Regions from separate parts of the Pseudomonas fluvialis genome, predicted to be linked through region 2. Evidence: predicted binding sites of a transcription regulator. Region 2 holds the regulator's gene; each other region holds the start of a gene.
The links. Region 2 encodes sigma-54, which starts transcription at its own class of promoters, with help from an activator protein. Its sites were predicted from a motif close to ANTGGCATNNANNTTGCTNT; they were not measured.
Positions count from the first base shown of each region.

Region 1: glnA (type I glutamate--ammonia ligase) is a predicted target of sigma-54. The motif match lies at 1,996-2,015, and genes of this name have one in related genera.
Region 3: CW360_RS03120 (ammonium transporter) is a predicted target of sigma-54. The motif match lies at 5,804-5,823, and genes of this name have one in related genera.
Region 4: CW360_RS03650 (CmpA/NrtA family ABC transporter substrate-binding protein) is a predicted target of sigma-54. The motif match lies at 2,101-2,120, and genes of this name have one in related genera.

Region 1 covers NZ_PIYS01000008.1:63,663-70,839, forward strand. Annotated here, with positions in the region: gene CW360_RS06360 (DUF4124 domain-containing protein) at 1-321, opposite strand, end outside; gene glnA (type I glutamate--ammonia ligase) at 491-1,903, opposite strand; gene thiI (tRNA uracil 4-sulfurtransferase ThiI) at 2,232-3,737, shown strand; gene typA (translational GTPase TypA) at 3,884-5,701, shown strand; gene CW360_RS06380 (hypothetical protein) at 5,843-6,238, shown strand; gene CW360_RS06385 (hypothetical protein) at 6,325-6,612, shown strand; gene CW360_RS06390 (DUF2628 domain-containing protein) at 6,721-7,152, shown strand.
Region 2 covers NZ_PIYS01000005.1:281,495-288,671, forward strand. Annotated here, with positions in the region: gene lptA (lipopolysaccharide transport periplasmic protein LptA) at 1-438, shown strand, start outside; gene lptB (LPS export ABC transporter ATP-binding protein) at 438-1,163, shown strand; gene CW360_RS05255 (RNA polymerase factor sigma-54) at 1,301-2,791, shown strand; gene hpf (ribosome hibernation-promoting factor, HPF/YfiA family) at 2,891-3,199, shown strand; gene ptsN (PTS IIA-like nitrogen regulatory protein PtsN) at 3,204-3,668, shown strand; gene rapZ (RNase adapter RapZ) at 3,677-4,534, shown strand; gene CW360_RS05275 (HPr family phosphocarrier protein) at 4,545-4,817, shown strand; gene pmbA (metalloprotease PmbA) at 4,920-6,266, opposite strand; gene yjgA (ribosome biogenesis factor YjgA) at 6,351-6,872, shown strand; gene sfsA (DNA/RNA nuclease SfsA) at 6,884-7,177, opposite strand, start outside.
Region 3 covers NZ_PIYS01000003.1:264,536-271,712, forward strand. Annotated here, with positions in the region: gene htpG (molecular chaperone HtpG) at 1-1,236, opposite strand, end outside; gene CW360_RS03100 (MFS transporter) at 1,317-2,558, opposite strand; gene CW360_RS03105 (PaaI family thioesterase) at 2,580-3,026, opposite strand; gene CW360_RS03110 (PaaI family thioesterase) at 3,023-3,499, opposite strand; gene CW360_RS03115 (DUF599 domain-containing protein) at 3,617-4,342, shown strand; gene CW360_RS03120 (ammonium transporter) at 4,359-5,567, opposite strand; gene CW360_RS03125 (deoxyguanosinetriphosphate triphosphohydrolase) at 5,936-7,177, shown strand, end outside.
Region 4 covers NZ_PIYS01000003.1:382,840-390,016, forward strand. Annotated here, with positions in the region: gene CW360_RS17240 (methyl-accepting chemotaxis protein) at 41-577, shown strand; gene alaC (alanine transaminase) at 685-1,908, shown strand; gene CW360_RS03650 (CmpA/NrtA family ABC transporter substrate-binding protein) at 2,204-3,481, shown strand; gene ntrB (nitrate ABC transporter permease) at 3,496-4,344, shown strand; gene CW360_RS03660 (ABC transporter ATP-binding protein) at 4,393-5,184, shown strand; gene CW360_RS03665 (thioesterase family protein) at 5,259-5,702, shown strand; gene CW360_RS03670 (nitrate/nitrite transporter) at 6,112-7,177, shown strand, end outside.

The DNA.
Region 1 (7,177 bases), on a different contig from region 2:
CAGTGCCGGGCGCAGTTCGACGTTCACGCTGAACGTGCCGTTGTTGGCGCGCAGGGCGCCATCGTCAGCGGGCAGGCCGAGCAGGCGCAATGTGCTGTAAGCCTGGCCGGTAGCCGCAGGCTCGCCACCCGTGGCTTCCAGCGTGGGCATGGGGGGTGGCTGCACGGTGTTGACCGCCGGCAGGGTGACCTGCTCGCTGGCCACGCCCTGCGGTGCCTGGTCGCTGAATACCGTGTTGCCTTGAGCATCGGTGTACTTGTAGATCTGGGCCGTGGCGGGCAGCGCCAGGCTGCACAGCAGGCATATGAGCGACAGGCGCATTGGGGGTCTCCTCCTCGTCAGCCTGTTAAGCCTTGCACCACGCCGGCCAGCTGGCAAGCGGCAAAGGGCCAGGCAGCGATAGCCATCATGCTTTGTCCGAGCCGGTGTCGTGCGCAGGCATAAAAAAGCCCCGCGCGGTTTCCCGGGCGGGGCTATGCCGGTCAGGGCATCAGACGCTGTAGTACAGGTCGTATTCCAGCGGGTGTACGAAGGTGCGTACCTTGATTTCCTCGGCGGCCTTCAGTTCGATGAAGGAGTCGAGGAACTCGCGGCTGAATACGCCACCCTTGAGCAGGAAGTCGTGGTCGGCTTCCAGGGCTTCCAGCGCTTCCTTGAGGCTGCCGCACACCTGCGGGATCAGCTTGGACTCTTCCGGCGGCAGGTCGTAGAGGTTCTTGTCGGCGGCATCGCCCGGGTGGATCTTGTTCTGGATACCGTCGATACCGGCCATCAGCAGGGCAGCGAAAGCCAGGTAGGGGTTGGCAGCCGGGTCCGGGAAGCGTGCTTCGATACGGCGGCCTTTCGGGCTGGCAACGTACGGAATACGGATCGAGGCGGAACGGTTGCGGGCCGAGTAGGCCAGCATGACCGGTGCTTCGAAGCCGGGAACCAGACGCTTGTAGGAGTTGGTCGACGGGTTGGTCAGGGCGTTCAGGGCCTTGCCGTGCTTGATGATACCGCCCACGAAGTACAGGGCAGTTTCCGACAGGCCGGCATAGCCGTCACCGGCGAAGGTGTTCTTGCCGTCTTTGGCGATCGACATGTGAACGTGCATGCCCGAACCGTTGTCGCCATACAGCGGCTTCGGCATGAAGGTAGCGGTCTTGCCGTAGGCTTCGGCAACGTTGTGTACGCAGTACTTGAGGGTCTGTACTTCGTCAGCCTTGGCCACCAGGGTGTTGAACTTCACGCCGATCTCGTTCTGGCCGGCGGTAGCCACTTCGTGGTGGTGTACTTCGACGACCTGGCCCATTTCTTCCAGGGCGTTGCACATGGCGGTACGGATCTCGTGGTCCGGATCGCTCGGCGGGGTCGGCAGGTAGCCGCCTTTTACGCCGATGCGGTGGCCGTTGTTGCCCTGGCCGCCGTTGAAGTCGGCATCGCTGTTCCAGGCGGCCTGTTCGGAGAAGATCTTGAACATCGAGCCGGACATGTCGGACTTGAACTTGACCGAGTCGAAGATGAAGAACTCCGGCTCCGGACCAACGAATACGGTGTCACCGATGCCGGTGGACTTGAGGAACTCTTCAGCGCGCTTGGCGATGGCGCGCGGATCGCGGTCGTAGCCCTGCATGGTGCTCGGCTCGATCACGTCGCAGACCAGGATCAGCGTCGGCTCTTCGGTGAACGGGTCCAGGACGGCAGTGCTGTCGTCCGGCAGAAGGATCATGTCGGAGGCTTCGATGCCTTTCCAGCCATGGATCGACGAGCCGTCGAACATCTTGCCGTGCTCGAAGAAGTCTTCGTCCAGCGCGTCACGGGCCGGCATGGTGATGTGGTGCTGCTGCCCCTTGATGTCGGTGAAGCGCAGGTCTACCCACTTCACATCGTGTTCTTTGATCAGTTGAATTGCCTTAGACATGCTGTCCTCCAGTTGGAAAGGGGCGGCCGATGGCGCCTCTGTAGCGGTGCGAAGCCGGGCGGATCATCCGCCTGTGCGACTTGACTCACAAGAGAGCAATTAGCGTGCCACTGCTCGAAAATGGGCCGCAGGCCGCCAAATCAGGGCGGCTACGTTGTTTATAGCGGAGTGCCAGGCTTTTTTCGCACCTTAATAGTGCGCGCCATGCGTGAGATGCACGCAAATGAGGCAGCGGCGGCCTTCTGCTTGTTTTTGGTCAAGTCTTGAACAAATTCCGCTATACTCCGCGCCCCTCTTTTCTTGCGTCCTGCCGCTGGCACTGCTTGCCATGAAATTCATCGTCAAAGTCTTCCCGGAAATCACCATCAAGAGCCGGCCGGTGCGCAAGCAGTTCATCCGCCAGCTGGGGAAGAATATCCGCAGCGTTTTGCGCGAACTTGACCCGCAGCTGCAGGTGCAGGGCGAGTGGGACAACCTTGAGGTGCAAACCAGCCTGCAGGAACCGCGCGCGCGCGCCGCGCTGATCGCACGGCTGCGTTGCGTGCCGGGCATCGCGCACTTCCTGGAAGTACACGATTACCCGCTGGGTGACTTCGACGACATCCTCGACAAGTGTCGCCAGCACTTCGGCAGTCAACTGCCGGGCAAGGTCTTCAGCGTGCGCTGCAAGCGCGGCGGCAAGCACAGCTTCAGCTCCGTGGAAGTAGCCAGCTACGTGGGCAGCCACCTGCGTCGCGAGTTCGGCGCCGCCGGTATCGACCTGAAGAATCCCGAGGTGCAGGTACGCATCGAGATTCGCCACGACCGCCTCTATGTGGTGCACGCCCAGCATGAGGGCATTGGTGGCTACCCGCTCGGTTCGCTGGAGCAGAGCCTGGTGCTGATGTCCGGTGGCTTCGACTCCACCGTTGCGGCCTACCAGATGATGCGCCGTGGCCTGCTAACGCACTTCTGCTTCTTCAACCTGGGGGGGCGTGCCCACGAGCTGGGCGTGATGGAAGTGGCGCACTTCCTCTGGCAGAAGTACGGCAGTTCGCACCGCGTGCTGTTCATCAGCGTGCCGTTCGAGGAAGTGGTTGGCGAGTTGCTCAACAAGGTCGACAACAGCCACATGGGCGTCATCCTCAAGCGCATGATGCTGCGCGTGGCCACCCGCCTGGCCGAGGAGCTGTATATCGATGCGCTGGTCACCGGCGAGGCGATCAGCCAGGTGTCCAGCCAGACCCTGACCAACCTCAAGGTTATCGACGCGGCCACCGACATGCTGGTGCTGCGCCCGCTGATCGCCAGCCACAAGCAGGACATCATCGACTGTGCCACGCAGATCGGCACGGCCGACTACGCCAAGCACATGCCCGAATACTGCGGGGTCATTTCGGTAAACCCCACGACCCGCGCCAAGGCCTATCGGGTCGAGCATGAAGAGCAGCAGTTCGACATGGCGATCCTGGAGCGTGCCCTGCAGCGCGCGCGCAAGATCACCGTGGACAAGCTGATCGACGAACTGGGCGCCGACGTCCAGGTCGAGGAAGTCCAGCAGGCGCTGAGCGGGCAGATCATCCTGGATATCCGCCCCGCCGATGCCGTCGAGGAACAGCCGCTGCAGGTCGAAGGCATCGAGGTGCAGACCTTGCCGTTCTACGCGCTGAACAGCCGCTTCAAGGAGCTGGATGCCAGCCGCCAGTACCTGTTGTATTGCGACAAGGGCGTAATGAGCCGCCTGCATGCTCACCACCTGCTCAGCGAAGGGCATGCCAACGTGCGTGTCTATCGCCCCGCCGGGCAGCCACAAACCGCAAGCTATCAGCCGCAAGAAGGTCACGTGCCGTCATGATCAAGGAGCAGCTCAGACGCAGCGCGCGGCGCCGCAGGCACCCTCCCGACGGCAAACGCTGAATCCGTCATGTTTTTAGGCTTTTCTTCGGTTTTTATCTTGCTGCTTGTCGCCTCCGGCTTGCCGCTCTTTTTTAGGAAAACATCGTGATCGAAAATCTGCGCAATATCGCCATCATCGCCCACGTCGACCATGGCAAAACCACCCTGGTAGACAAGCTGCTGCGCCTGTCCGGCACCCTCGACCGCAAAGAAGCGGAAAACGAGCGGGTGATGGACTCCAATGACCAGGAAAAAGAGCGCGGTATCACCATCCTGGCCAAGAACACTGCCCTGAAGTGGGGCGACTACAACATCAACATCGTCGACACCCCCGGACACGCCGACTTCGGCGGTGAAGTGGAGCGTGTGATGTCGATGGTCGACTCCGTACTGCTGGTGGTCGATGCCCAGGACGGCCCGATGCCGCAGACCCGCTTCGTGACTCAGAAGGCCTTCAAGGCCGGCCTGCGTCCGATCGTCGTGGTCAACAAGATCGACCGTCCCGGCGCGCGCCCGGACTGGGTCATCGACCAGATCTTCGACCTGTTCGACAACCTCGGTGCTACCGATGAGCAGCTGGACTTCCCGATCGTCTACGCCAGCGCCCTGAACGGCATCGCCGGCCTCGACCACGAGAACATGGACGACAACATGGATGCCCTGTTCCAGGCCATCGTCGACCACGTGCCGGCTCCCAAGGTCGACAGCGAAGGCCCGTTCCAGATGCAGATCTCCCAGCTGGACTACAACAGCTTCCTCGGCGTGATCGGCATCGGCCGTATCACCCGTGGCCGCATCAAGGCCAACAGCCCGGTCGTCGCCATCAGCGACGACGGCAGCAAGCGCAACGGCCGCATCCTGAAGATCATGGGGCACTCCGGCCTGCAGCGCGTGGAAGTCCCGGAAGCCGAAGCCGGTGACATCGTTTGCGTATCCGGCATGGACGAGCTGTTCATCTCCGACACCCTGTGCGATCCGCAAAACGTCGAAGCCCGTCCGCCGCTGACCGTCGACCAGCCCACCGTGAGCATGACCTTCCAGGTCAACGATTCGCCCTTTGCCGGCCGCGAAGGCAAGTTCGTCACCAGCCGCAACATCAAGGAGCGCCTGGAAAAAGAACTGCTGCACAACGTGGCCCTGCGCGTCGAGCCGGGTGACTCCGCCGAGAAGTTCAAGGTGTCCGGGCGTGGCGAGCTGCACCTCTCGGTACTGATCGAAACCATGCGCCGCGAAGGCTTCGAGCTGGCCGTGGGCCGCCCGGAAGTGGTGATCATCGAGAAGGACGGCGAGAAGCAGGAGCCCTACGAGAACGTCACTATCGATATCGAGGAACAGCATCAGGGGCCGGTGATGGAGCAGATGGGTCTGCGCAAGGGCGACATGACCAACATGATCCCTGACGGCAAGGGGCGTATCCGCCTGGAGTACCTGATCCCGGCGCGTGGCCTGATCGGTTTCCGTAACGCCTTCCTGACCATGACCTCGGGCACCGGCATCCTCACTTCGACCTTCGACCACTACGGTCCGGTCAAGGCCGGCGAAGTGGCCCACCGCCAGAACGGTGTGCTGGTCTCCATGGCCACCGGCACCGCGCTGACCTACTCCCTGGAAACCCTGCAGGACCGCGGCAAGCTGTTCCTGTCGCCGGGTGACGAAGTCTACGAAGGCCAGCTGGCCGGCATCCACAGCCGCGACAACGACCTGGTGATCAACCCGACCAAGGCCAAGAAGCTCGACAACATGCGTGCTTCCGGTAAGGACGAGACCATCCAGCTGACCCCGGCACTGAAGTTCACCCTGGAGCAGGCGCTGGAGTTCATCGACGAAGACGAACTGGTCGAAGTGACGCCGAAGTCGATTCGCCTGCGCAAGAAGCTGCTTAACGAGAACGACCGCAAGCGCTACGAGCGCAGCAAGGTCTAAGCGCCAAGTACTTCACGCGGTACAACAAAAAGCCCCGGCAGAGCCCTCTGCCGGGGCTTTTTGTTGGACGGCTGGCTTGCCGTCTGCCGCGCCGCTGATTAAGGTCGACGCAGCCCCGTAGCGCCCCGCATAAGGACATGCATGCCCCGCCTCATCCCCCGCCAGTCGCACCCCTACCAAGCCCCCCTGACCGCCCCTGAGCAGCTTGCTCCGCTCAGGGCCCGCTCCGTGGCGATTCCGTTGGCTGTGGGGTTGCTGTGTGCGCTGTTGGCGGCGCTGCTGCCGACGCTGGTGGTGCCGTCGTTTTGGCCGATTTTCGAGGCCTTCGGCGAGCACCTGCCCCTGATTACTGCGCTTGCGCTGAACTACTACTTGTTGCTCTGGCTGTGGCCGCTGGGTTTTGTCGTGGTGTTCCTCTGCTGGCCGGCGGCGCGACGCCGTGGCTGGGTGCCCTGCCTGACGGGCGTGCTGGGCCTGCTGGCCAGCCTGGTATTGCTGGCTGTGTCGATGTATGGGCCGATCTTCAGTTTGGGCTAGGGCTTGTAAACCGCCTAGTAGCGGGCCATCGAGGCTGCCCTGACGATCAGGGATGTCGGCATATTGCGATTCATGGAGGCGCAGGCATGTGGGATGACGGTCGTTTGCTGCTGGCCTTGGGGCTGTTTGCCAGCGGGCTGTATCTGTTGGTGAATCTGCTGTTCTGCCCGTTCAGCGCGCTGCAGCTGGGGCTGGCAGTGGCTTGCCTGCTGGCGGCGTACTGGGTGAAGCCGAGGCGGCGCAGCCTGGGCGAGGTGGCCGACTGGCTGGATGTCCTCGATCTGCTCATCGAGTTGCCTGTACGTGCCGTGCTGGGGCTGCTGCGTGGCGTGGCGCGGTTGCTGCGCGGCGATGTGGGTGGCCTGGATTTGTAGTGGCGTGTTTCGCGAGCCATGCCCGGTTTGCCTGCTGCGCCTGGCGCAGAATGCGTCGTGCCGGTGATGCCGGCCTTGTCCACCTCGCTGCGCTGCAAGGAGAAACGCGTGAGCCAAGCCAATGTGTATGCCCCGCCCCAGGCGGAATTGTCCAACCGGCAGAACGAGACCCAGGTCATTGATGCGCTGACGGTGTCTGACGGTTGGAAACGCACCTTCCACTTGCTGGTCAAGGCCGGTGGCCCGCGTTTGCCGAATCTGCAGGCCTTGAGCGGCGGCGAGCGCTTCAAGGTGAGTTTCAACATCCTGGGGTTCCTCTTCGGGCCTTTCTACTACCTGGCCAAGGGCATGTGGAAAAAGGCGCTTAGCCTGTTTGCCGCCTGCCTGGCGGTGCTCATTCCGCTGAGCCTGACGTTGGAGTATTTCGGCCTGGATGCACTGGCCAATGCTTTGGGTTATGGCGCTGCCGCGGTTTTCGCGGTGCGTGCGAATATCGATTACTACAAGAAAGCCTGTCTGGACGATAACAGCTGGTGGTAGTGCGCGCGGCCCGCGCCGCGACGCT
Region 2 (7,177 bases):
CCCATCCGCGTGCAGGCCGACAGTGCCGAACTGGACGAACGCCAGGGTGTAGCCGTTTACCGCGGCAGCGTGGTGATCACCCAGGGCACCCTGAAGATCACCGGCGACACAGTGACCATCACCCAAGACAAGAATGGTGATATCGAAGTGTTCACGGCGGTCGGCAATCGCGCCTACTACGAACAAAAGCCGGCCGTCGACAAGGACATCGTCAAGGCCTACGGCCGCACTATCCAGTACTTTGCCGCCAACGAACGGATCATCCTTATCGATCAGGCCAAGGTCGTGCAGCAGGGCAACACCTTCGAGGGCGAAAAAATCGTCTATGACACGCGCCGCCAGATCGTCAACGCCGGTCGTGCCAGCGGCAATGCCATCAGCACGCCGCGTCCGCGCATCGACATGATCCTGCAACCGCGCAAGAACCAGGCCCAATAATGGCAACTCTCCAAGCTCAGCACCTGGCCAAGAGCTACAAAGGCCGCCAGGTGGTTCGCGACGTCAGCCTCAGCATCGACAGCGGGCAGATCGTCGGCCTGCTCGGCCCCAACGGCGCCGGCAAAACCACCTGCTTCTACATGATCGTTGGCCTGGTACAGGCTGATCAGGGGCGCATCCTCATCGATCAGCAGGATCTCAGCCACCAGCCCATGCATGGCCGCGCCCGTGCCGGCATCGGCTACCTGCCCCAGGAGGCCTCGATCTTTCGCAAGCTGAGCGTTGCCGACAACATCATGGCGATCCTGGAAACCCGCAAGGACCTCGATCGCGCCGGTCGCCGCCAGGCCCTGGAGGACCTCCTGCAGGAGTTCCATATTCACCACATTCGTGACAGCCTGGGCATGAGCCTGTCCGGCGGCGAACGGCGCCGCGTGGAAATTGCCCGCGCCCTGGCCACCGAACCCAAGTTCATCCTGCTCGACGAACCCTTTGCCGGTGTCGACCCCATCTCGGTGGGCGATATCAAGCAGATCATCCACCACCTGAAGAATCGCGGCATCGGCATCCTGATCACCGACCACAATGTCCGCGAGACCCTCGACATCTGTGAAACCGCCTATATTGTCAGCGAAGGGCGACTGATTGCCGAAGGTAACGCTGAAGCCATTCTGGCCAACCAGCACGTCAAGGAAGTCTACCTCGGCCACGAGTTCCGCTTATAAAGCCGCGCCTCGCAGGCAACGGCCTGCTAGGCAAAGCGCAAAAAATCAGGCATATATCTTGCTTCCTGGCGGCGCCTCAAGGCGCCCTGTAGTGGATGGCGCGAAGGCGCCGGCAAACAAGGTGCTAGCCCCCTGCTATGAAACCATCGCTCGTACTCAAGATGGGCCAGCAGCTGACGATGACACCGCAGCTGCAACAAGCCATTCGCCTGCTTCAGCTCTCGACACTGGACCTGCAGCAGGAAATCCAGGAAGCGCTGGAATCCAACCCGATGCTCGAACGCCAGGAAGAAGGCGAAGACTTCGACAACAGCGACCCGCTGGCCGAAGGCGACAGCCTGACCCTGACCAGCCCGCAGGAAATTGCCAGTACCAGCAGCGAACAACACGAAGCACAGCTCGAAGAAGGTGAGTGGCACGAGCGCATTCCCAGCGAACTGCCGGTCGATACCGCCTGGGAAGATGTCTACCAGACCAGCGCCAGTAGCCTGCCGAGCAATGATGACGACGAATGGGACTTCACCAGCCGCACCAGCAGCGGCGAAAGCCTGCACAGCCATCTGCTCTGGCAGCTCAATCTGGCGCCGATGAGCGACAAGGACCGGCTGATCGCGGTCACCCTGATCGATTGCATGAACCCCCAGGGTTACCTTGAGGAAACCCTTGAAGAAGTCCTCGAAGCCTTCGATCCCGAACTGGATGTCGAACTCGACGAGATCGAGGCCGTTCTGCACCGCATCCAGCAATTCGAGCCCGCCGGTATTGGCGCACGCGATCTGCGTGAGTGCCTGCTGCTGCAACTGCGTCAACTGCCTGCGCAAACCGCCTGGCTGGAAGAAGCCAAACGCCTGGTCGAGGAACATCTTGACCTGCTGGGCAGCCGTGACTATGCCGCACTGGGACGGCGCCTGCGCCTCAAGGAAGACGAACTGCGCCAGGTCGTCGAACTGATCCAGCGCCTCAACCCACGCCCCGGCGCACAGATCGAAAGCAGCGAACCCGAATACATCGTGCCCGATATCATCGTGCGCAAGGACAATGAGCGCTGGCTGGTCGAACTTAACCAGGAGGCCATGCCACGCCTGCGCGTCAACCCGCAATACGCCGGTTTCGTTCGCCGCGCCGACTCCAGCGCCGACAACACCTTCATGCGCAACCAGCTGCAGGAAGCCCGCTGGTTCATCAAAAGCCTGCAGAGCCGCAATGAAACCCTCATGAAGGTGGCGACCCAGATCGTCGAACACCAACGCGGCTTCCTCGACTACGGTGACGAGGCCATGAAGCCGCTGGTGCTGCATGACATTGCCGAAGCAGTGGGCATGCACGAGTCAACCATTTCGCGAGTCACCACGCAGAAATACATGCACACCCCACGGGGCATTTACGAACTGAAATACTTCTTCTCCAGCCATGTGAGCACGGCAGCAGGCGGCGAATGCTCATCCACTGCAATACGTGCCATCATCAAGAAACTGGTGGCGGCGGAGAACAGCAAAAAGCCATTGAGCGACAGCAAGATCGCTGGTCTACTGGAAGCACAAGGCATTCAGGTAGCCCGCCGCACAGTGGCCAAATACCGCGAGTCACTGGGTATTGCACCCTCCAGCGAACGCAAGCGGCTACTCTGAACACACTCAGACAACGGCCGGAAATTGATTCAGGCCAAGTAATTACCCCGACGGCTGAGCTAGCCTGTCACTACCCACCGGGCAACAAGGAGAAGCGGTATGCAAGTCAACATCAGTGGACACCAACTGGATGTGACCGACGCCCTGCGCGACTACATCGGCGAGAAACTCAGCCGTCTGGAGCGCCATTTCGACAAGATCACCAACGTGCAGATCATCCTTGAGGTCGAGAAGCTCAAGCAGAAAATCGAAGCCACCCTGCACATCGCCGGCGGCGAAGTCGTCGCCAACGCCGAGCATGAAGACATGTACGCGGCCATTGATCTGCTGGCTGACAAACTGGACCGCCAGCTGATCAAGCACAAGGAAAAGCACCTCGACCGCCAGCAGGGCGCAACCGTCCGCTGATCCCATGATCCGTCTCGAAAATATCCTGACCCCCGGCCGTTCCCTGGTGAACGTGCCGGGCGGCAGCAAGAAACGCGTCCTCGAACAGATCGCTCAGCTGATTGCCCGCGACCTGCCCGACCTGGATGCACAACAAATCTTTGAAAGCCTGATTGCCCGCGAGAAGCTTGGCTCGACCGGCTTTGGCAACGGCATCGCCATCCCCCACTGTCGTCTGCCCGGTTGCAGCCAGCCACTGAGCGCCGTGTTGCGCCTGGATGCCCCCGTGGATTTCGACGCCATCGACGGCGCCCCGGTGGATCTGCTGTTTGTCCTGCTGGTTCCTGAAGCAGCTACCGACGAACACCTGGAACTACTCCGACAGATCGCCAGCATGCTCGATCGCGCCGACGTGCGGGAGCGCCTGCGCCAGGCCGACAGCAACGAGGCCCTGTTGCAGGTGGTACTGGCCGTGCAGAGCGGCAGTTAAGCCTGGCCATGCAGCTGATCATCGTCAGCGGCCGCTCCGGCTCGGGCAAGAGTACGGCACTGGACGTGCTGGAAGACCATGGTTTCTACTGCATCGACAACCTGCCGGCGGCGTTGCTGCCGGAATTGGCCGAACGCGCTCTGCTGCATACCGAACTGATGCATCCACGGGTCGCCGTATCCATCGATGCGCGCAACATGCCCAGCCAGTTGCAACGCTTTCCCGAACTCCTGGCTGACGTACGCGCCCGGCATATCCAATGCCATGTCCTGTATCTGGATGCTGCGGACGAGACCCTGCTCAAGCGCTTTTCCGAAACCCGGCGCCGCCACCCGCTGACCAACGACCAGCGCTCACTGGGCGAGGCTATTGCCGACGAGAAGGTCCTGCTCGGCAGTATTGCCGACCTGGCCGACTTGCGTATCGATACTACCCAGCTGAACCTCTATCAGCTGCGCGACATTCTCAAGCTGCGTCTGCTCAACACCCCCGAGCCCGGCACCGCATTCCTGATCGAGTCCTTTGGCTTCAAGCGCGGTGCCCCCGTGGATGCCGACCTGGTATTCGATGTGCGCTGCCTACCCAACCCCTACTGGAAGCCTGAACTGCGCGCCCAGTCCGGACTGGATCAGGGCGTACAGGAATACCTGGCCGCGCAGAGCGATGTCGGCGAAATGCTTAACGACCTGCTGGCCTACCTGCACAAGTGGCTGCCACGCTTTGCCGCAAGCAATCGCGCCTATGTCACCGTGGCTATTGGTTGCACTGGCGGCCAACACCGCTCGGTCTACCTGGCCGAACGCCTCGGACAAGCCTTGCGTCCACTGCTGAAGAACGTGCAAATTCGCCATCGCGATCTGCACTAAGGACCAGCCCATGCCCGCGCGCGACATCACCATCATCAACAAGCTCGGCCTGCATGCCCGCGCCGCGGCCAAGTTCGTCGGCGTGGCCAATCGCTTCCCCTGCCAGATTCGCCTGGGGCGCTGCGACAGCAGCCTGGTGGATGGCAAGAGCATCATGTCGGTAATGATGCTGGCGGCCGGCAAGGGCACCGCGCTGCGCCTGCATGGTGAAGGCGAACAGGCCGAAGAAGCGCTGGACGCGCTGTGCGCGCTGATCGAGGACTTCTTCGAGGAAGGCGAATAGCGACTGCACGTCGCCAGCACATCAACGGCCCGTCCACGGCCCGCCTGAGCAACCAAGCCCCGCCGCGATGTGCAGTGCAGGGCTGGTGTTTGCACCCTGCTCTTAACTGCCCGCCACGGTCATCCGTTCGATCAGCAGCGAACCGCTACGCACATTGCCGCGCCACTCCAGATCAGCGCCCACCGCGACTATCTGGCGGAACATATCGCGCAGGTTTCCGGCGATCGTCACTTCCTCGACGGGGAACTGGATCTCGCCGTTTTCCACCCAGAAGCCTGCCGCTCCCCGCGAATAGTCACCGGTCACCAAGTTCACGCCCTGCCCCATCAGCTCGGTGACCAGCAGGCCACGCCCCATCTGCCGCAGCAGCGCGGCCTGGTCATCCGTGCCATGGCTGACGAACAGGTTGTGCACACCGCCCGCATTGGCGGTGCTGGGCATGCCCAGCTTGCGCCCGGAGTAGGTACCCAGCACGTAGGAGACCAGACGGCCCTGCGCAATGAACGCCTTGTCGTAGGTGGCCAGACCATCGCCGTCAAACGCCGCACTGGCCAGTCCACCCGGCAGCCGCGGGCGTTCATCGATGGTCATCCACTCAGGGAACAGCGTCTGGCCCAATGCATCCACCAGGAACGAGGAGCGCCGGTACAGGTTGCCACCGGAAATCGCCGCCAGCAGATGACCAAACAGGCCACCAGCCAATTCGGCGGCAAACAGCACCGGCACCTCGCAGGTCGGCACCGAACGCGCACCCAGACGCCGAACCGCCCGTTCAGCAGCACGCCGACCAATCAGCTCGGGGCTTTCCAGGCGCTCAGCGCGACGGTTCAAGTCATACCAGTAGTCACGCTGCATCTGCCCGGCCTGCTCGGCAATCATCACGCAGCTCAGGCTGTGCCGGCTGCTGGTGTAGCCGCCGATGAAGCCGTGACTGTTGCCATAGACCCGGCAGCCCTGGTGACTGGACAAGCTGCTGCCATCGGCATTGCGGATGCGCGGATCATGGGCAAACGCTGCGGCCTCGCACTGCAGGGCCAGCTCGATGGCCTGCTCAGGCTCGATCGACCAGGGATGGTAAAGATCCAGGTCGGGCAGCTCGCGGGCCATCAACGCCGCGTCGGCCAGGCCAGCGCAGTCATCCTCGCTGGCATGCTGGGCAATCGCCAGCGCGGCGGCCACGGTTTCGCGAATGGCCTCTGTGCCGCTGGCCGAGGTGCTCGCCGAGCCTTTGCGCTGCCCTAGATAGAGGGTAATGCCAAAGCCCTGGTCACGATTGAACTCAACGGTCTCCACCTCACCCTGGCGTACACTGGTGGTCAGCCCCTGCTCCAGCGACACCGCCACCTCGCAGGCACTGGCGCCCTGCCGGCGCGCTTCATCGATAATCTGTTCGACCTGCTCGGCCAGCTGTTGCTGAGCTTGCGGCCCTACCCCTTGCACTGCACTCATTGCCTTACTCCACTACCCGGCAGTCGCTCGGACAAGCGCTGCCGGACTGGTTATCATGGGCAGGTTTCCCACTGGACCCTGCCCATGGCCGAATTTTTCGATGACGACTTCTCTGGCGAGAAGAGCAAATCCCAGATCAAGCGCGAACTGCACGAACTGCAGGAGCTGGGCGCGCGCCTGACCACCCTGACGCCCGACATGCTGGCCAAGTTGCCACTCAGCGACGCCCTGCACAAGGCATTGCTCGACGCCCCCAAGCACCATGCGCATATTGCCCGCAAACGCCACCTGCAATACATCGGCAAACTGATGCGCAGCGCCGATGTCGAGGCGATTCGCGCGCTGGTTGACCAGCTGGACGCCTCCACCCGCGAATACAACGAACGCTTCCATGCCCTGGAGCGCTGGCGTGACCGCCTGCTCAATGGCGATGACCAGACCCTCGAACAGTTCGTCAGCGACTACCCGGACACCGACCGCCAGCACCTGCGCGGGCTGATCCGCCATGCCCAGCATGAAGCGGCCCACAACAAGCCACCGGCCGCCGCACGCAAGGTCTTCAAGTACATCCGCGAACTCGACGAGCGCCAGCGCGGCTTGCGCTGAAGGCCCCCAGCCTAAGCGCAGGACACCGGCAGAGACTCGCGCAGCCAGACACCCTGTACATCCAGGTGGCTGGCATAGGCCAGGAACTCGACCCCGGCGTCCCGCGCGCGGCGGCACTCGGCGGCATACGCGGGATCAATTTCCTCGGCGACCCGCACAGCATCGACCCCGCTGAGGTTGACACAGTACAGCTGCACAGCCCGTACGCCTTGCTGAGCCAGACGCGCCAGCTCGCGCAGATGCTTGCAGGCCCGCACGCTGCGCGCATCGGGAAAAGCCGCCAACGGGCTGTTGGCAAAGCCCAG
Region 3 (7,177 bases), on a different contig from region 2:
GGCGGTGGAGGCGAAACGCAACAGGCCGGCGATCTTTTCCTTGTTGGCGAAGTCTTCCGCCGGGCCTTCCTTGAGCACCTGGCCAAAGGCCTTCCAGAAAGTCTTGTAATCGTCGGGCTTGTCCTTGGCGAGCTTCTCCAGCATGTCCAGCACGCGCTTGGTCAGCGCCGACTTCATCGAGTCGATCACCGGGTCCTTCTGCAGAATTTCCCGCGAGACGTTCAGCGACAGGTCGTTGGAGTCGACCACGCCCTTGATGAAGCGCAGGTACAGCGGCAGGAACTGGTCGGCCTGGTCCATGATGAACACGCGCTGCACATACAGCTTGAGGCCCTTGGGCGCTTCGCGGTGGTACAGGTCGAACGGTGCGCGGGCCGGCACGTAGAGCAGCGAGGTGTACTCCAGCTTGCCCTCGACCTTGTTGTGGCTCCAGCTCAGCGGGTTCTCGAAGTCATGGCCGACATGCTTGTAGAACTCCTGGTACTCCTCGTCCTTGACCTCGCTGCGCGGACGCGTCCACAGCGCGCTGGCACGGTTGACGGTTTCCCACTCCGGCTCGGCCGGCTTGTCCTTCTCCTCGCCGTAATGCTCTTTCGGCAACTCGATGGGCAGGGCAATGTGATCGGAATACTTCTTGACGATGTTGCGCAGGCGCCAGCCGTCGGCGAACTCTTCCTCGCCACTCTTCAGCTGCAGGACGATGCGCGTGCCACGCTCGGGCTTGTCGATCGTCGCAACCTGGAAATCCCCTTCCCCCTTGCTCGACCAGTGCACACCCTCGCTGGCCGGACTGCCGGCACGCCGGCTGTACACATCAACCTGCTCGGCAACAATGAACGCCGAATAGAAGCCCACGCCGAACTGGCCGATCAGCTGCGAGTCCTTCTTCTGGTCGCCGGTAAGGTTCTTCATGAAGTCGGCGGTACCCGACTTGGCGATGGTGCCGAGGTGGGCGATCACCTCCTCGCGATTCATGCCAATACCGTTGTCTTCGAGGGTGACGGTCTTGGCCTCTTTATCGAAGGACAGGCGAATCTTCAGCGGATCACCGCCTTCGAGCAGCTCAGGCTTGGCCAGTGCTTCGAAACGCAATTTGTCGGCCGCGTCGGAGGCATTGGAAATCAGCTCACGGAGGAAGATTTCCTTGTTCGAGTACAGCGAATGGATCATCAGGTGCAGCAGCTGCTTCACCTCGGTCTGGAAGCCCAGGGTCTCTTTTTGAGTTTCCACACTCATGCTCGTCTAACTCCACGATGACAAAGCCGCTTCTGCGGCGGATGTCATGCAAATGGGGGCTAGCCGAGTTTTTTCAAGGCTCAGGGCTCGAGCAATTCGATGCTGCGGATGTCTTCCGGACGCAACTGGAAAGTCGCCTCATCGGTACCGCTGAGGGTGTGGCGAATCACCACCTCACCGCGCGTATTGACGCCATCGAAGCGCCCCTGCGCCTGACGACCGGTAAGCGTCTGCGCCCGCACCTGCAGGTTGTGGTAGTGATTGGGGTTGAGCAGCAGACGCTGCAGGGTGAAACGCAGGCGCCGATCAACCGAGCGCTGTGCCCGTGGCGCGACCTGCAGCTGTGCGGCCGCTGGCGCTGTGGGCGTTACCTGTGCCGCCGGCAGCGCCGGGTAATGGTCATCGAGCACCTGCCAGCCGCGCGTCTGCTTGCTTAGCTGCACCTGCAGCTGCTGGCTTTGCCCGTCGACCAGGGCGGTTACCGGCAGATCGAGCTTGCCCGCAGAGAAATCGCTGACATTCAGGTCGGCCAGGCTCACCGCACGCGTGGCAAAGCGGCGCTGCAGGTAATCACGCAGCACATAGGCCAGGGTGTCTTCGCTGTCATGGCTGAGGTCAACCCGGCCATCCCGGTAACGCAGCCGATCGCTGTACAGCTCGATCCGCCCGCTCAGATTGGTAGCCAGCGACCTCGGCAAGACCAGATGGAAGTCGCCAACGTAGCGATTGGGTGTCTGCGCCTGCAAGTCCAGGTGCAGGGTGTAGCCGCGTTGCAACATGCGCGCTTCGGGCAGGTCCTGTTCGGGCAGCAGCCAGCTGATTTCCACCAGCGGCCGAGGCGCAGGGTCATCCGGCAGCAGGCTCAGCTTAAGCTGCGGGCCAGGCTGGCCATCCAGACGAATCTGCACCTCACGACGGGCGAAGAAATCCCCGCCTTCGCGCAGGCTGAGCACACCATCGATCAGTTCGGCATGCTGGGGACGGAACGGCTGACCGTTAAGCTCGCCGTTCAGGCGGATATCCAGGCTGCCAGGTGCCTGTTGCTCCGCTTCCAGCCACTGCAGGCTGAGGATGGCCTGCAGGCGCTCGGCATCCTGGCTGGCCAGCAGGGTCACGCCGACAATCAACGGGATAATCCCCAGCGCGCCAAGCAGCACAGCCTTGCGGGCTTGCCGCCAGTAGCGCAGCAGATAGATCAGGGTAATCGGCGGCAGCAGGCTGCCCAGCCCCCAGAACAGGCTGGTGGAGAATGCCATGCGTATCAGCCAGATCAACCCGAGCAACATGAGCATCAGGCCAGCGAGAATCAGCAGGGCATCCATCCATTCGGTCCTAGGTCGTGATCAGGGTTCATCCACCTTGAAGTGTGCCCGTGCCGTGGCAATCGGTTCACTCTGGGTAGTCTGCCAGGCGGTGATGGCGACATTGGCCACACGGCGGCCCTGGCGCCACACCTGGCATTGCACATAGGTGTCACGATAATGGCCGGCGCGCAGGTAATCTATCGAGAAGTCGATGATTTTCGGTAAATGTGGAATTTCCATGAACATCACCAGGTGCAGCATGGCGGAGTGTTCCATGAACCCGGCGATGACCCCGCCATGGATGGCCGGCAGGATCGGATTACCGATATTGTCCTGACTGGCCGGCAGGCGGAACACCATGTCGTCCCCCAGGCGCAGGCACTGGATACCGATCAGCCGGGCATAGGGAATCATGCTGATCAGGCTGTCGTAGTTGTTGTCGGTATGCGCCTGGCGCACCAGCGCGTTGAGTTCCAGCGGCGTCATTGGCCACCTCCCTGGATCTGTTGCTTGAGCAGTCCATCACCCTGCGCACCCTTGCCCATGCGCATGAAAGCCCCGACCACGTGAGCAATGGGCTGTGCCGGATCATCCTGATAGGCATAGCCACGGGTAAAGATCACGTTGGGCGTCACCCGGTAACACTCGGCAAAACCGTAGACGTCCTTACCCGGTTCGGCGGCATGCATGTGATCGATACGCAGGTCCAGGGTCGGACAGATCTCGAACTCTGGCAGCACACAGACAGTGGAAATACCGCAGGTGGTATCCAGCAGCGCGCTCAAGGCACCCCCATGAATCACCCCGGTTTCCGGGTTGCCTACGATATGCGGGCTATACGGCAACAACAGGGTCAGTCCGCTCGCCCTGACCTCATGCACACGCATACCCAGCACCTGGCAATGGCGCAGCGCACCTAAAAAACGCTCGGCGCGGGCGCGCATATCTTGCTCGCTCATCGTCGTTACTCCTGGCGATTGCGGAAAAGGCGCGCATCATAGCCTGCCAGCGCGCCCGTCTGAACTCTACAAGGGGCGCAGGGGTATACTGGCGCCTTGTCTGACCAAGGAGTTCGCATGCTGACCCTGCCCTCACACGCCGCGCATTTTCTTGCCCTAGGCTGGTTCCTCGCCTGCTGGATCGGCTACAGCTACTACGCCGAATGGCGCGGGCGCGATACCGCCTGCCTGGCCTCGGTGCTGCACCTGTATCGTCAGGACTGGATGCGTCGCTTGCTGCTGCGGGAAAACCGCATTGCCGATGCCAGCGTGATCGGCAATCTGGAGCGCAATGCCTCGTTTTTTGCCTCCAGCACGCTGCTGATCCTGGCCGGTATCCTCACCGTACTCGGCGCCACCGATCGCGCGGTCTCGGTGCTCGCCGACCTGCCACTGGTCCAGCCGGCCACACGCAGTATTTCCGAGCTCAAACTGCTCGGCATGGCGACCATCTTTGTCTACGCCTTCTTCACCTTCAGCTGGTGCATGCGCCAGTACAACTTCGCCTCGGTTCTGATCGGTGCCGCGCCGATGATGGGCGAGCGCAACGTCAGCGAAATCGAGCGCAAGCATTTCGCCGAGCGCGCCGCACAGGTCATCTCCCTGGCGGCGCACCAGTTCAACCAGGGCCTGCGCAGTTACTACTTCGGCCTGGCCATGCTGGCCTGGTTCATCAACCCCTGGCTGTTCATGCTGACAACCACCGGCGTGGTACTGGTGCTCTACCGTCGCGAGTTCCATTCCAAGGTGCTGCAGGTGATGGTGTTCACCCCGACCAGCGTCGAGCCGCCCAGCGACAAGTAGGCGGCCCCAGCACAACTCAGTCGTGACCGTTGGCGCCGATTTTGTGGATCGACAGGTCGGCGCCGTAATACTCCTCTTCCTGACTGAGGCGCAGCCCCATGCTCACCTTGAGCAGACCATAGACCAGCAGGCCACCGCCCAGGGCGATCAGCAACCCGGCCAGACTGCCCAGCAACTGGCTCGCCAGGCTCACGCCACCCAGCCCACCCAGCGCCTGCTGGCCAAATACGCCGCAGGCGATACCACCCCACAACCCGCACAGGCCGTGCAGCGGCCAGACGCCCAACACGTCATCGATTTTCCAGCGCACCTGAGTCGCGGTAAACGCCCAGACAAACAACGCCCCGGCCACCAGCCCCGTGGCCAGTGCGCCCAGCGGGTGCATCAGGTCGGAGCCGGCACATACCGCCACCAGTCCGGCCAACGGGCCGTTATGCAGGAAGCCCGGGTCGTTACGCCCCACCAGGAGTGCCGCCAATGTACCGCCGACCATGGCCAGCAAGGAGTTGACCGCCACCAGGCCGCTGATGCCCTCCAGGGTCTGTGCACTCATCACGTTGAAACCGAACCAGCCAACGATAAGCACCCAGGAGCCCAACGCCAGGAACGGAATACTCGAGGGCGCGAAAGCCACCAAGCGGCCATCACGGTAACGTCCATCACGCGGCCCCAACAGAAGAATGGCGGCGAGGGCCAACCAGCCGCCCATGCCATGCACGACGACCGATCCGGCGAAATCATGGAAAGGATGGCCAAAACGCTCACTGAGCCAGTCTTGCACACCAAAATTGCCATTCCAGGCCAGCCCTTCGAAGAAGGGATAAACCAGCGCGACAATCAGCAAGGTGGCGCAGAGTTGCGGATAAAAACGCGCGCGCTCGGCAATACCCCCGGAAATGATGGCCGGGATAGCCGCGGCAAAGGTCAACAGGAAGAAGAACTTGACCAGCGCATAGCCCTGGTTTTCCACCAGGCTGGCCGCCGGATCAAAAAAACTCACCCCATAAGCCAGCCAGTAACCGACAAAGAAGTAAGCCAATGCCGAAACAGCGAAATCACTGATGATCTTCGACAGGGCATTGACCTGGTTCTTCTGACGCACCGTCCCCACTTCAAGGAAGGCAAAGCCGGCATGCATGGCCAGGACCATGACCGCGCCCAGCAGGATGAACAGGGTGTTGGCGCTGTGCGTCAGATTGAGCACCGCAACATTGAGGTTATCCATGGTGATAACAGACTCCCGAAAAAGCACCAAAGCAGCTCACTCACCACCCAGAACGCACCAACATGCAGCCCAGGGACTCGTAAAAACCGCTCACCTCTTATCCCCGAACTCCCTCTCCAGGCTTGCAAGATTGGCGCTTAATTCTTTTATTTCAGTAGGTTAGATCGAACGCGTGGCATTCGATGGTTATCCGCAGCACAGCCATGGCGCACACCAAGGCTTGCGCGCCCCACGGCAAAGCAAGGTGCGTACCAGCTTGTGCGCCAGCACTGGGCGCGTCGTCCCCTCTTGCACCGCTCATGGGCAAGGCCGTAGTGTCACAAGCCCTGACAGGCAAGCCGCCTGACCACCTGTGATGAGGACTGCTTTTGCACTGGGACAGCCTGTTGAGCCGCGAGCGCCTGGGTAAGGCCGCGCAAAGCCCCGAAGAGCTGGGGCGCAGCCCATTTCACAAGGACCATGACCGGGTGATCTTCTCCGGTGCCTTTCGCCGCCTGGGACGTAAGACCCAGGTCCATCCGGTGTCCAGCAATGACCATATCCATACGCGTCTGACCCACTCCCTGGAGGTCGGCTGCGTCGGCCGCTCGCTGGGCATGCGGGTCGGCGAACGCCTGCGTGACACCCTGCCAGAGTGGTGCAGTCCCGCCGACCTGGGCGTTATCGTGCAGTCGGCCTGCCTGGCCCATGATATTGGCAACCCACCCTTCGGGCACTCCGGCGAGGATGCCATTCGCCACTGGTTTGGCCAGGCCCTGCAACGCGGCTGGCTGGATGACCTGAGCGAGGCAGAACGTGCCGACTTTCTCAGCTTCGAGGGCAACGCCCAGGGCCTGCGCGTACTGACCCAACTGGAATACCACCAGTTCGACGGCGGCATGCGTCTGACTTATGCCACCCTCGGCAGCTACCTGAAATACCCCTGGACGGCCCGCCACGCCGACGCCTTGGGCTACAAGAAACACAAGTTCGGCTGTTATCAGAGCGAGCTGCCACTGTTGCAACAGATCGCTCGGCAACTAGGCCTGCCACAGCTGGAAGAACAGCGCTGGGCACGTCACCCGCTGGTCTATCTGATGGAGGCGGCCGACGACATTTGCTATGGGCTGATCGATCTGGAAGACGGCCTGGAAATGGAGCTGCTCGACTACAGCGAGGTGGAGGCCCTGCTGCTCGATCTGGTCGGCGACGACCTGCCGCAGACCTACCGCCAGCTCGGCCCACAAGACTCGCGGCGGCGCAAACTGGCCATCCTGCGTGGCAAGGCCATCGAGCACCTGAGCAATGCTGCCGCCGACGCCTTTGTCGCACAGCAACACGCCCTGCTCGCCGGCCAACTGAGCGGTGATCTGGTCGAACACCTGCATGGCCCGGCCAAGCGCTGCGTGCAACAGGCGAAATGCCTGGCGCGCGAGAAGATTTTCCACGACAAGCGCAAGACCCTGCATGAGATCGGCGCCTACACCACCCTGGAAATCCTTCTCAACGCCTTTTGTGGTGCCGCCCTGGAACAACACGGCGGGCACAGCCCCTCTTTCAAGAATCGGCGCATCCTCGACCTGCTTGGACACAACGCGCCAGATCCCAGCTGGTCGCTTTACCAGTCCTTC
Region 4 (7,177 bases), on a different contig from region 2:
CGAGCAAAGCACCACACAAATGCAACAGTGCGCCGCACGCATGGGTGATGCCGAGCAGAGCATGCAGGCTATCGAGCAAAGCAACCAGCGCATTGCCGAAGCCATGCAAATGATCAGTGCCATCGCCCAGCAAACCAATCTGCTGGCCCTTAACGCCGCCATTGAAGCAGCACGCGCCGGCGAACATGGCCGAGGCTTTGCCGTGGTTGCCGATGAAGTACGCAACCTGTCGCAACGCAGCAACCAGACAGCCGATACGGTGCAGGGCGTGCTGGAAGCCTCGCAGGGGATTGTCGCAACCGGCGTCAACCAGGTAGGCCAGGCAGGCAGCACCATTCTCGATAACGCCGCACGCAGCGCCGAGATATCCAGCTCCATTGCCGAGCAACGGCAGACCCTGGATAACGCGCACAGCCAATTGGTCGAAGTGCGCGAACACAGTGCCAGCCAGCGCGCCGCCAGCCAACGCCAGCGCGAAGCCAGCGCCGAGCTGCTCGCCGCGCAGGGCGAACTCAGCGAACTCGGACAGCGCCTGGCGGCACTCTCCCAGCAGCTGCACCAGCGTATCAATCACTGACGAGCACTTGCCAGAGGCGTGGCGGCAATCGTATTGTCGCCACCTGGCCAGTCTACTGGCCAACGTCGCTCGGACGGTTCCGGGCGCTTACGTCTGCTGAGGAAATCATGGCTGAACATGCCAAGCGCCGCTTTGCGCGCATCGATCGTCTGCCCCCCTACGTTTTCAACATCACCGCCGAACTGAAGATGGCCGCCCGCCGCCGTGGCGAGGACATCATCGACTTCAGCATGGGCAATCCAGACGGCGCCACCCCGCCGCATATCGTCGAGAAGCTGGTGCAGGTCGCCCAGCGCGAAGACACCCACGGCTACTCCACCTCCCGCGGCATCCCGCGCCTGCGCCGCGCCATCTCGCGCTGGTACAAGGACCGCTATGACGTGGAGATCGACCCGGAAAGCGAAGCCATCGTCACCATCGGCTCCAAGGAAGGCCTGGCGCACCTGATGCTGGCCACCCTGGACCACGGCGACACCGTGCTGGTACCCAACCCGAGCTATCCCATCCACATCTACGGCGCGGTGATCGCCGGCGCTCAGGTGCGCTCGGTGCCGCTGGTACCGGGCGTGGACTTCTTCGCCGAGCTGGAGCGGGCCATCCGCGAAGCCATCCCGAAACCGAAGATGATGATCCTCGGCTTCCCCTCCAACCCCACCGCGCAGTGCGTGGAGCTGGACTTCTTCGAGCGCGTGGTAGCCCTGGCCAAGCAGTATGACGTGCTGGTGATCCACGACCTGGCCTACGCCGACATCGTCTACGACAGCTGGAAAGCTCCGTCGATCATGCAGGTGCCGGGCGCCAAGGACATCGCCGTGGAGTTCTTCACCCTGTCCAAGAGCTACAACATGGCCGGCTGGCGGATCGGCTTCATGGTCGGCAACCCTGAACTGGTCAGCGCCCTGGCGCGGATCAAGAGCTACCACGACTATGGCACCTTCACCCCGCTGCAGGTCGCAGCCATCGCCGCCCTGGAAGGCGACCAGCAATGCGTGCGCGATATCGCCGAGCAGTACCGGCAGCGCCGCAACATGCTGGTCAAGGGCCTGCACGAAGCCGGCTGGATGGTGGAGAAGCCCAAGGCCTCCATGTATATCTGGGCCAAGATCCCCGAGCCCTATGCCCATATGGGCTCGCTGGAGTTCGCCAAGAAGCTGCTGCTGGAGGCCAAGGTCTGCGTCTCGCCGGGCCTGGGTTTCGGCGACTACGGCGATGACCACGTACGCTTTGCTCTGATCGAAAACCTTGATCGCACCCGCCAGGCGATCCGCGGCATCAAGGCGATGTTCCGCGCCGATGGCCTGCTGCCAGCCAGCCCGCGCAAATCCAGCTAGCGCGCACCAAAAAAAGGCAGCATCCAGCGATGCTGCCTCTCCATAAGCCTGCCATGCTGTCCATAGCCTCCCCTGGCGTGCGCCCGACAAACCACGCCCAGCCTTTACGACTACCTCTTAATAGGTAGCCTTGCTGTTGTTTTTAAAGGGTTTTCATCTACCTCTGAAAATTTCTTCGGGGCGCCAGGGACTACTGGCCCGCACCTTGCAAACCTCCTGTCATCGCCACCCACAACAACTAGAACAGGTGGTGCTCCTGCCTAGCCGGGCGCCGTTAAGACAGAAGGACTTTGCCATGACCGAGCGTGACAAACCCCAGGCCCAGAGCCGCCGCAGTTTCCTGAAACAATCCATTGCCCTGGCCGGCGCCGTAGGTGGTATTACCAGCCTGGGCCTGGCCGCCCCGAACAGTTTGCGCAGTGCCGCCTGGGCGGCCGGTTCCGATGCTCCAGAAAAAACCAGCCTGAAAGTCGGCTTCATCCCGCTGACCGATTGCGCCTCTCTGGTGGTAGCCGCTACCCAGGGCTTTGCCGGGAAATATGGCTTGCACATCACCCCGAGCAAGGAAGCCTCATGGGCAGGCGTACGCGACAAGCTCAACACTGGCGAACTGGACGCCGCCCACGTGCTGTACGGCATGATGTACGGCGCGCAACTGGGTCTGGCCGGACCGCAGAAAGACATGGCCGTCCTCATGGGCCTCAACCAGAACGGCCAGGCCATTACCCTCTCCAAACAGCTGCGTGAAGCCGGTGTCACAAACGGCGCACAACTGGCCGCTCACCTCAAGCAAGGTGGCAAACCCCTGACCTTCGCCCAGACCTTCCCCACCGGCACCCATGCCATGTGGCTGTACTACTGGCTGGGCAGCCTGGGCATCAACCCACTGAGCGACGTAAAAACCATCACCGTACCGCCACCGCAAATGGTCGCCAACATGCGCGTCGGCAACATGGATGGCTTCTGCGTAGGCGAGCCCTGGGGCGCCCGGGCAATCTTCGACCGTATCGGCTTCACGGCCGTCACTACCCAACAGATCTGGCCGGACCATCCGGAGAAAGTTCTCGGCACTACCCGCGCCTTTATCGAGCAACACCCCAACACGGCGCGCGCGCTGATCATGGCCATCCTCGATGCCAGCCGCTTTATCGAAGCCAGCGAGGCCAATCGGCGCAGCACGGCCAAGCTGATTTCCGGCAAGGCCTATGTAAACGCTCCGCTCAAGGTCATCGAACCGCGCTTTCTGGCTCAATACGAAGATGGCCTGGGCAACCGCTGGCAGGATGAACACGCCATGGCTTTCTGCCGCGAGGGCCAGGTCAATTTCCCCTATCACTCCGACGGCATGTGGTTCCTCACCCAGTTCAAGCGCTGGGGCCTGCTCAAGGAGCAGCCCGACTATGCCGGCCTGGCCGCCCAGGTCAACCAGACCACGCTGTATGGCGAAGCCGCCAGCCAGTTGGGCCTGGCCGTACCCGCGAACGTCCTGCGTAGCAGCACACTGATCGACGGTCAGCGCTGGGATGGCAGCGATCCGGCTGGCTATGCGCAATCCTTTGCCATCCACGCCTGATCTGGAGCCAGACCATGAATGCGCCCCTGAAAGTCCCTGCGCCAGTTCCTCAGCCGGTGAGCGCCTGGCAGCGCTTGAGCCCTTCACGCAGCACCCTGCTCAATCTGGCGCGCGCCGTGCTAGCGCCTCTTTTGGGTCTGTTGCTGTTTCTTCTGGTATGGGCGGCGATTGCCGGCCGCAGTGAAGGCCTGCCCGGCCCTTGGTCGACCTGGCAGGCGGCCCTGCTGCTGTTTGCCGACCCCTTTTATGACAACGGCCCGAATGACATGGGCATCGGCTGGAACATCCTGCACTCGCTGGGCCGCGTCGGCATTGGTTTCGGCCTTGCCGCACTGGTCGGCATCCCGCTGGGTTTCGCCATTGGCCGCTTCGCCTTCCTCAACGGCATGCTCTCGCCGATCATCAGCCTGCTGCGTCCCGTATCTCCGCTGGCCTGGCTACCGATCGGCCTGCTGGTGTTCGAGGCTGCCGGCCCGGCGTCGATCTGGGTGATCTTCATCAGCTCCATCTGGCCAATCATTCTCAACACGGCCGCCGGCGTGGCCAGCGTGCCACAGGACTACCTGAACGTAGCCCGGGTGCTCAAGCTTTCCGAGTTCAAGGTACTCACCCGCATCCTTTTCCCGGCGGTGCTGCCCCACCTGATGACCGGCATTCGCCTGGCCATCGGTGTCGCCTGGCTGGTGATCGTCGCCGCGGAAATGCTCACTGGCGGCACAGGCCTCGGCTTCTGGGTGTGGGACGAGTGGAACAACCTCAACGTCGAACACATCCTCATCGCCATCATCATCGTCGGCCTGGTCGGCCTGGCTTTGGAGCAGAGCCTCGTCTGGTTGGCCAAACGCTTCGACTATGCCAGCTGATTGACCTCACCCAGCACGCCTGCCACGGCAGGCGCAGGAGATATTCTCATGGAAAAATTCGTAGAACTCAGCCAGGTCAGCAAACACTTCGATACCAAGCAGGGACGTTTCCAGGCGCTCAGCGATGTCAATCTGAGTATCGCCCGTGGCGAGTTCGTGGCACTGATTGGCCACTCCGGCTGCGGCAAGTCGACGGTGCTCAACCTGATCGCAGGCCTGCTCGATGCCGACAGCGGCGGCCTGATCTGCAATGGCCGAGAAATCGACGGCCCCGGCCCGGAACGTGCAGTGGTCTTCCAGAACCACAGCCTGCTGCCCTGGATGACCTGCTTTGCCAACGTGTACCTGGCCGTGGAGCGCGTCTTCGGGCGTGACCACAGCAAGGCCGAGCTCAAGGCACGTACCGAGCAAGCCTTGCAGATGGTGGGGCTCAGCCATGCCAGTCACAAATACCCCAACGAAATTTCCGGCGGCATGAAGCAGCGGGTCGGCATCGCCCGCGCCCTGGCCATGCAACCCAAGGTACTGCTGATGGATGAGCCGTTCGGGGCACTGGACGCGCTGACCCGCGCCCACCTGCAGGATGAGCTGCTGCGTATCGTCACGCAAACGCAAAGCACCGTGGTGATGGTCACTCATGATGTCGATGAAGCGGTACTGCTTGCCGATCGTATCGTGATGATGAGCAATGGTCCCGCCGCCACGGTCGGCGACATCCTGCAGGTCGACCTGGAGCGCCCCCGCGACCGCCTGGCACTGGCCAACGACGCGCAATACCACGCCTATCGCAGTGCCGTCCTGGAATTTCTCTACCAGCGCCAGCAGCGCCCTGCCGCCTGAAGCAGCTAGCAGTCGTGGCGTGCCACGACTGCCAGGCGGTATACAATGGCCGCCCTGTCTGCCGAGAGAACACCATGGCCCGCCTGACCCTCGATTTCCCTGAAGAGCTGTTCTGTTTCAGCACCTCGCTCAGCGTGCGCGTCACTGACATCAATGGCGCCAATCACCTGGCCAACGACGCGCTGATCTCGATGATCTCCGAGGCTCGCGCGCGCTTTCTGCACGCCTATGCCATCGCCGAAGTCAACCCGCAAGGTATCGGGATTATCGTCACCGACCTGGCCACCGTGTATCGCGCCGAAGCCTATGCACGCGATCAGTTGCTGTTCGAAGTCGGCATGATGGACCTCAACAAATACGGCGCCGATATCATCTTCCGCATCAGCCGTCCTGCCGACGGCACGCTGATCGCCCTGGCCAAGTCCGGCTTTGTCTTCTACGACTACACCCAGTCGCGGGTCAGCCCCTGGCCCGAGGCGCTGCAGCAACGCTTTAGCCAGGCCGATCGCCTCGCCTGACACAGCACCAACACGGGGCAAACCGCGCGCACCGGCACGTTGCTGACGCCCCAGCAGCGCGCACCCAACGCCTCACCTGCGCGCCTCACCCCTGCTGCAACCCCAGCCGCAACGGGCCCTCCAGCCTGTTGGCCCGAGACTTGCTAAACCTGCCACAGCAGCAGCCAGGCGGCTGCCCGCTAGGAATCGTGCAGGCGCTTGTCAGCACCTCCTGTGCCGCCCCGCTACCGGGGCCACCGACCAGCCTATCCGGCTAGCCGGTGCCTTGCCCGCTTGCCTGACAAGCCAAAGGTGGTCTCGCCACACCCCGCCGGCCACAAGTCGGCGTCTCTCCGCACCGTAGTGTCTAGTGCCACGCACGCTAGCCACTACGGTACGGGGCCCTCTATCGCTGATACCGAGGTACGCCATGCACACAAGTTTCTGGAAAGCCGGCCACCCACCGACCCTGTTTGCCGCCTTCCTTTATTTCGACCTGAGCTTCATGGTCTGGTACGTACTTGGCCCGCTGGGCGTGCAGATTGCTGCCGACCTGGGGCTGACAACCCAGCAACGCTCGCTGATGGTCGCTACACCGATTCTCGCCGGAGCCATTCTGCGCTTCGTACTGGGCATCCTCGCTGACCGCACCTCGCCCAAGTCCGCAGGGCTGTTTGGCCAGGTGGTGGTGATTCTTGCCCTGGCGGTCGCCTGGCTGCATGGCATCCACAGCTTCGAGCAGGCGCTGCTGCTGGGGCTATTCCTCGGTTTTGCCGGCGCCTCTTTTGCCGTTTCCCTGCCGCTGGCCTCGCAATGGTATCCGCCCGAGCACCAGGGCAAGGCCATGGGCATCGCCGGCGCCGGCAATTCCGGGACGGTCCTCGCCGCGCTGTTCGCGCCTGGCCTGGCGGCCCTGTTCGGCTGGAACAACGTGTTCGGCCTGGCGCTGATTCCACTGCTACTGACGCTGCTGATCTTCGCCGGCATGGCCAAGAACGCCCCCACCCGTCCTGCCCCCAAAGCCCTGGGTGACTATCTCAAGGCACTGGCCGACAAGGACAGCTGGTGGTTCATGTTCTTCTACAGCGTGACCTTTGGTGGCTTCCTCGGTCTGGCCAGTGCCTTGCCCGGTTACTTTTTCGACCAGTACGGTTTCGACCCGGTCAAGGCCGGCTACTACACGGCGGCCTGCGTCTTCGCCGGCAGCCTGATGCGCCCACTGGGTGGCGCGCTGGCCGACCGCATCGGCGGCATTCGCTCGCTGCTGGTGATGTACACGGTAGCTGCACTGGCAATCGCCGTGGTCGGTGTGAACCTGCCCAGCGCCAGCGCCGCACTGGCGCTGTTCGTGGTCGCCATGCTGTGCCTGGGCGCCGGTAACGGCGCGGTATTCCAGCTGGTGCCGCAGCGTTTCCACCGCGAGATCGGCGTGATGACCGGGCTGATCGGCATGGCCGGCGGCATCGGCGGTTTCTGCCTGGCCGCCGGCCTGGGTG